Linked DNA regions of Desulfosporosinus acidiphilus SJ4. The protein of the gene in region 1 binds, or shares a complex with, the protein of each later gene. Links are inferred from orthologs where the notes say so. Each region holds a gene or a part of one and is shown in the gene's direction. Other genes may lie near its edges.

Region 1 (3,119 bases):
GCAAGATGTCCAACACATAATCTGCCAAGCCGCTGAAAAACTTGGCGTTGTTCTTGAGGACAAAGTTCCTGAGATCATTAGTGAATATGTTATCGAGGGCAGAAAAGCGACGAGCATTTTGACGGATGCCTACGGTTTAGCAAGGTTCCGCAATACTGACCAGGAAGTCGTGCGCATTACCTGCGCTGATGTTCATGAAGTCCTGCGATCATCCCGTCTTACTCCCTATGTTTTTCGGAAGGCTCAGGCAAATCTGGAAATCGGCCGTATTTTGGGGCTGGGAGTCGCCGGCTTTTTAGGCTCAGTTTTGGAAATAGAAGCGATAACCTTTAAAAGCCAGGAAGATAAAGGGAGTGTACGTTTTAACGAAACGGCCGGCAGTATGGCAAGAGATGCTGTCTTTAATGCCACGGCAGTGATTCGCGAATTAACTGGAGAGAATCTTCGCAATTATGATGTTCATGTCAATGTAATTGGCGGAGCTAAAATAGATGGACCGTCGGCGGGGCTAGCTACGACATTGGCAATATACAGTGCTTTGAAGAAACGTCCTCTGCGTCAGGATGTAGCAGTGACTGGGGAAATTTCAATTCAGGGCAAAGTTAAACCTGTTGGGGGCATCTATGAAAAAATATTTGGTGCCAAACAGGCTGACGTGCGTAAAGTCTTAATTCCTCTGGAAAATATGGTGGATGTCCCTCAAAGCTTGCGCGGGATTGAAGTCATAGGGGTGGGTACCATTGAAGAGGCTATGAGACACATCTTTTAAGTGCCGAAGATTGTGAGTTACCGGGAGGAGAAGCAGATATGGAACTAATAAAAGTTCCACCGCAGAACTTAGAAGCTGAGCAGGCAGTCTTAGGGGCTATGATGCTTGAACCTGAATCCGGCAGTTCTGTTTTTGAATTACTTCAAGCCGATGATTTTTATCGGGATAATCATCGTTTGATTTTTGCAGCCATTCGTGAGCTCTTTGAAAAAGGAGCCCCTATCGACCTTGTAAGCGTTGCGGAAATCCTGCGCCAGCAGGGGCGATTAGATCAGGTTGGCGGTATTGCTACAATTTCTGAGATTGCCCGTTCGGTGCCGTCGGCAGCCAACGTAGAGTATTATTCCAGGATAGTTAGTGAAAAAGCGCTTTTGCGCCAGCTTATACAAGTGACCGGCAGCATTTTTGAACGGGGTTATGAACCCGGCGAAGAAGCGAAAACGCTTCTTGAAGAAGCGGAAAGGTTAATACTTGATCTCTCACGCAGACGAGTTAAAGATGGTTTTAGCATAATCAGGGATGTTCTTTTAGATACCTTCGAGAAAATCGAATATCTTTATGCTAATAAAGGAAATCTAACCGGGATTCCAACCTTTTTTACAGAGTTGGATCGAATGACTTCTGGATGGCAGCCCTCAGATCTGGTGATTATTGCTGCCCGTCCATCCATGGGTAAAACAGCATTGGTTTTAAACATGGCTCAAAACGCTGCAGTTCGGGGTAAAGTTCCCGTGGCGATTTTTAGTCTGGAAATGTCTAAAGAACAGTTAGTACAAAGAATGCTCTGTGGTGAGGCGATGGTTGATCAGCAGCGCGTCAGGACGGGCGATTTATTGGATGCAGATTGGCCAAAGCTGACCCGAGCGGTGGGACCTTTGTCTGAAGCCCCCATTTTTATTGACGATACCGTAGGAATTTCCTTAGCAGAGCTGCGTTCAAAGGCTCGGCGCCTAAAAACGGAGCATGATCTAGGCATGATTATTATTGACTATTTACAGTTGCTGTCTGTAGGAAAACGATCAGAAAGCCGACAACAAGAAGTTGCACAGATCTCGAGATCGCTTAAAGGGCTTGCACGGGAACTCAAAGTTCCGGTAATTGCCTTATCTCAGCTTAACCGGGGTGTGGAACAACGACAAGATAAACGCCCGATTATGTCCGACTTATTAGAGTCCGGAGCCATTGAGGCTGATGCCGATGTTATATCTTTCATTTATAGGGACGAATATTATAATCAGGAATCAGAAAAAAAGGGTATTGCAGAGTTAATCATAGCTAAGCATCGTAATGGTCCTGTGGGGACCGTAGAATTGGGTTTCTTGAAAGAATTTACTAAATTCGTAAATCTTGATCGTCAACACCAAGTGCAATAATAAGTTCCTTCTGTTCACTTTTCCGGACAGAAGGTTTTTTTGTACTATTGACGCCCCAGGCAATAAGTTTATTCTTGAGGGTGAAGCTGCCTTCCTTTGAGGTCTTTAGTATTCGGGGCAGTTTTCTCAGGGTCGGTTTTATACGTTCTTTACCAATCGCAGTGTGTATTGGCTGCAGAGTAAGGCTTAAGCATATGGATATTTATGTAATTATCTATCGAATATTATTCATGTATTCTTAATGAATGTTCGGTAATTGCATTGACAATAGCAGGGATGATTGTTAAGATGAGAGTGTTTGCGATGAAAAGTTCCTTCTCGGCGCGAATATAAATCTCTCTCGGAGGGGATACCTTGAAACATGAAGTTGATATCTTAATTATCGGAGCAGGGCCAGCCGGTATATTTACAGCGTTAGAGCTGTCTAAGCACAATAAAAACCTGAAAATTCTGATTGTAGACAGCGGGCGTACCATAGAAAAAAGAAAGTGTCCTGCTAGAACTACCGGAGTTTGTGCTGGGTGCAATCCTTGTTCCATCACCAGGGGCTGGTCTGGGGCAGGAGCTTTCAGTGACGGAAAATTATCCTTAAGTCCCGCCGTGGGCGGTCGTCTGACGGAATACATGAGGGAAGATCAAGCACAATCACTGATTGACTATGCGGACTCTATATACCGTCAATTTGGAGCTCAGGAAAGGGTCTATGGTCTGGATACTCGCCGGGTCGAGGAAATCCAATATGATGCATCCCGGCATAATATTCAATTAATTCATTGCCCCGTACGGCATTTAGGAACTGAGTTGGCCTATGAGGTTTTGAAAGGCATGTATCATCATTTAATGACCGAGACAAATACTGAATTCTGGGAACTTGCTGAAGTCAAAGATATTCTGGCAGATCCCTCAGGTGTCCAAGGGGCGGTCATTCAACGCCGTGATAAATCTGAGCTTGATGAAGTATCAGCACGCTATGTTGT
Region 2 (2,941 bases), 770 kb from region 1 along the record:
TTTTAACTGAGTTACATCCCGCCAACAAGGTCACGCTGAGCAACAGAGAAATCAATGCGAAGATATGTAGTTTATGAAAACCTCTCGTCATAATTTCACCTTCCTTACATAATCAAACGTTTACTTTAAACTGAGATAGCGTATAAGAGACTCAGTGAAAGGTTCAAACTTTATAAAATATTAATTTAAAATAAGACTTTATTATTTATTCTAACATGCTTTTTGATTATGTAAAAGAGTATGATTTATTCTTCCATTGAGAAGCAGCAATAGATAAGGGTTATTGTAAAGCAAAAAGTACAAAAACGCGGTAAATATTTGTCGAAGAAAAGAGGGATTATCGCTTGAAAAGGAGAATTATATAGTTCTGGAATTGATAATTGTATCCATTCTAAAACTAATTCATGATAAGTGGTTTAAAAAAGAGGATTCCGTGAATTTTCGGCGAAGAATTGTATAGAGATAGGGTTGACAAACCCTATGAATTGTGAGAGCAAATCGAAGGGCGAAGAACGTGGAAAATAGAATTCGCGAGGAATTGATTCCAGAAGAAATTATCGAGGAAGTACGTTTGCGTACTGAAATCGTTGAGGTTATATCTGAATATGTCAGTCTGCAGCGTAAGGGTAAGAATTATTTAGGCCTTTGCCCTTTTCATCCTGAGAAAACACCAAGTTTTACAGTTACCCCAGAAAAACAAATGTTTTATTGTTTTGGCTGCCATACCGGGGGTAATGTTTTCTCCTTTGTTATGAAGAAGGAGAATTGGACGTTTCTAGAGAGTGTTCAAAAATTGGCGCAAAGGTGCGGAGTTGTGCTCCCGGAAAAAGAAATGTCGACTCAAGAGCGAGAAAAAACTCGGCTCCGGCGACGCTTTGAAGAAATCAATGAATGGGCTGCCAACTACTACAATAATCTTCTTCTTAAATCACCGGAAGGGGAGCCTGGGCGACACTATTTTAAACAACGTGGCATAGATTTCGAGACCATGAATAAGTTCCGTTTAGGATATGCTCCTAATCGCTGGGATGGGTTACTCGAATATATGAAAACGCGTGGAGTACAACCCCATGAAGTTGCTGAAGCTGGCTTAGCCTTGGAAAGGGGAAAGCCCGAGAAGGAAGGACGGCAATTTTACGATCGCTTTCGTAATCGAGTTCTGTTTAGTATTCTAGATCGCCGCAATCAACCCATCGCCTTTGGTGGAAGGGTTTTGGATGATTCTGCTCCAAAGTATTTAAACTCTCCGGAGACAACCTTTTTTAATAAGGGGCACCATCTATATGGAATGCATCGTGCTCATCAAGGAATTCGCGAAGAAGGTTATGCTCTTCTGGTGGAGGGTTATATGGATGTTATTGCACTTCAGAATGCCGGGTATCCAAATGCCGTGGCTTCTTTAGGGACTGCTTTAACACGGGAGCAGGCTAACCTTCTGAAAAAGTATACCAGGCGTGTTGTTCTTTTGTATGACTCGGATGATGCTGGAATTAATGCTGCGTTACGGGGAGGGGAAATCCTACGTGATGCAGGAATCCAGGCCGAAATTATAACCTTAAAAGGAGCCAAAGATCCCGATGAATTTTTAAAGAAGCATCGCCGAGAAGAATTGGATGAATTCCTTAAGCAAGCGGCAACGTTTATCGAATTTAAATATCGAATATTGACACACAACCAACCTCCTCGGAACATTTTAGAGAAGGTAGAACTAGTGCATAAACTCGCTCCTGATGTCATTAAGGTAGTCAGTCCAGTTGAAAGAGAAGGATATGAAAGGTTCTTGAGTTTAGAACTAGGACTTACCTTAGAAGCTATACAACGCGAGATTAAAAGCCTGGGACAGAAAAATCACCAAAAAGAACGATCTGGGGAATATTCTCCGCAAAATCCGATTAGTTCTGTGAAAAATAGGGATACTATTACTAATGCCATTATATGTAAGGAGGAAGCGGAGGGCCCTCAACCTACCGTTGAATTGGGAATTTACAGAGCAGAACGAACACTTTTGCGTTTGCTCTTAGAAGACATCTCCTTTGTAAAACGAATCAAAGGAAAATTGGGTTCATCCTTTTGGAGAGTTTCTCCACACCAACAAATTTTTGATTATCTCGATCAGGAAGGTAGTTTACCTGCCCATGGCAACGAAACGATACAAAGTCGTTTGGCAAGCTTACTCCTGGAAGAGTTAGATACCTCCCAAACCGAGCGCCTCTTTGAAGATTGTATTAAGGGTATTCTCTCAGCACAAGCAGAAGAAACTGTAGAAGATCTTCAGGAACGCATGGTAACCTTAGAAAAATCCGGTGACATGGCTGGGGCCATGGCTCTGTTGAAAGAGATAGGAGAGCGGTTGAAACGTGGCAAATAGTAAGGTTAAAGGCACTCAAATAATAGATCCAAGGGAAGGTGGGGGACAGGTGAAAGAAGAGCAGCAAATGGACAACGTTCAGGCTCTTATACAAAATGGCAAAAAGAAAGGTTCCCTTACCTATGTTGAGATCATGGATGCTCTTCAGGGGATTGAGCTTTCTGCGGATCAAATTGATGATATTTACCAACAACTTGCTCAAATGGGAATAGACGTTGTGCCTGGGCCTGAGGATGTCGAACAGGAAGTCTTGAAAAAGGGCAAAGTTGATGATGACGAGGATCTGGTGGATGATCCAGATGAGATTGAAGAGGAGACTGAAGTAGATCTTACCGTACCGGAAGGGGTAGGCATTGACGATCCTGTCCGAATGTATTTGAAAGAGATAGGGCGGGTTCCGTTGCTATCGGCTGAGGATGAAATCCTTTTAGCCAAAGGTATGGAGGCAGGAGATGAAGAGTCAAAACGCCGTTTGGCTGAAGCTAACCTACGGCTCGTGGTTAGTATTGCTAAACGTTATGTCGGCAGAGGCATGCTTTTCTTAGATTTAATTCAAGAAGGCAATTTAGGATT

Evidence for each region. The genes of interacting proteins can lie anywhere in the genome.
Region 2: the proteins of dnaB (region 1) and dnaG are in contact, whole or in part, in a crystal structure (PDB 2R6A), measured with the Geobacillus stearothermophilus proteins. The link is inferred for Desulfosporosinus acidiphilus SJ4 from one-to-one orthologs. Residues at the interface, in WP_033016901.1 of Geobacillus stearothermophilus: Ser13, Glu15, Ala16, Gln18, Glu91, Leu92, Asp94, Ala95, Val96, Pro97, Thr98, Ala99, Ala100, Asn101, Tyr104, Tyr105, Ile108; in WP_049624496.1 of Geobacillus stearothermophilus: Lys456, Leu457, Leu458, Pro459, Ala460, Asn463, Ala464, Leu467, Leu535, Leu536, Ile537, Ala538, Gln544, Glu545, Asp548, Tyr549, His552.

The regions. Positions count from the first base shown.
Region 1 is NC_018068.1:4,890,957-4,894,075, reverse strand. Bases 121-2,974 are described here. They hold dnaB (replicative DNA helicase), read left to right. Parts: upstream 121-807; coding sequence 808-2,142; downstream 2,143-2,974. Other genes in these bases: DESACI_RS22340 (NAD(P)/FAD-dependent oxidoreductase), read left to right, coding at 2,497-2,974; lonC (Lon family ATP-dependent protease), read left to right, coding at 121-769. Also shown: more of lonC, read left to right, coding at 1-120; more of DESACI_RS22340, read left to right, coding at 2,975-3,119. UniProt on the Escherichia coli protein: The main replicative DNA helicase, it participates in initiation and elongation during chromosome replication. Travels ahead of the DNA replisome, separating dsDNA into templates for DNA synthesis.
Region 2 is NC_018068.1:4,123,343-4,126,283, reverse strand. It holds dnaG (DNA primase), read left to right. Parts: upstream 1-514; coding sequence 515-2,368; downstream 2,369-2,941. Other genes in the region: rpoD (RNA polymerase sigma factor RpoD), read left to right, coding at 2,358-2,941; DESACI_RS18945 (GerMN domain-containing protein), read right to left, coding at 1-91. UniProt on the Escherichia coli protein: RNA polymerase that catalyzes the synthesis of short RNA molecules used as primers for DNA polymerase during DNA replication.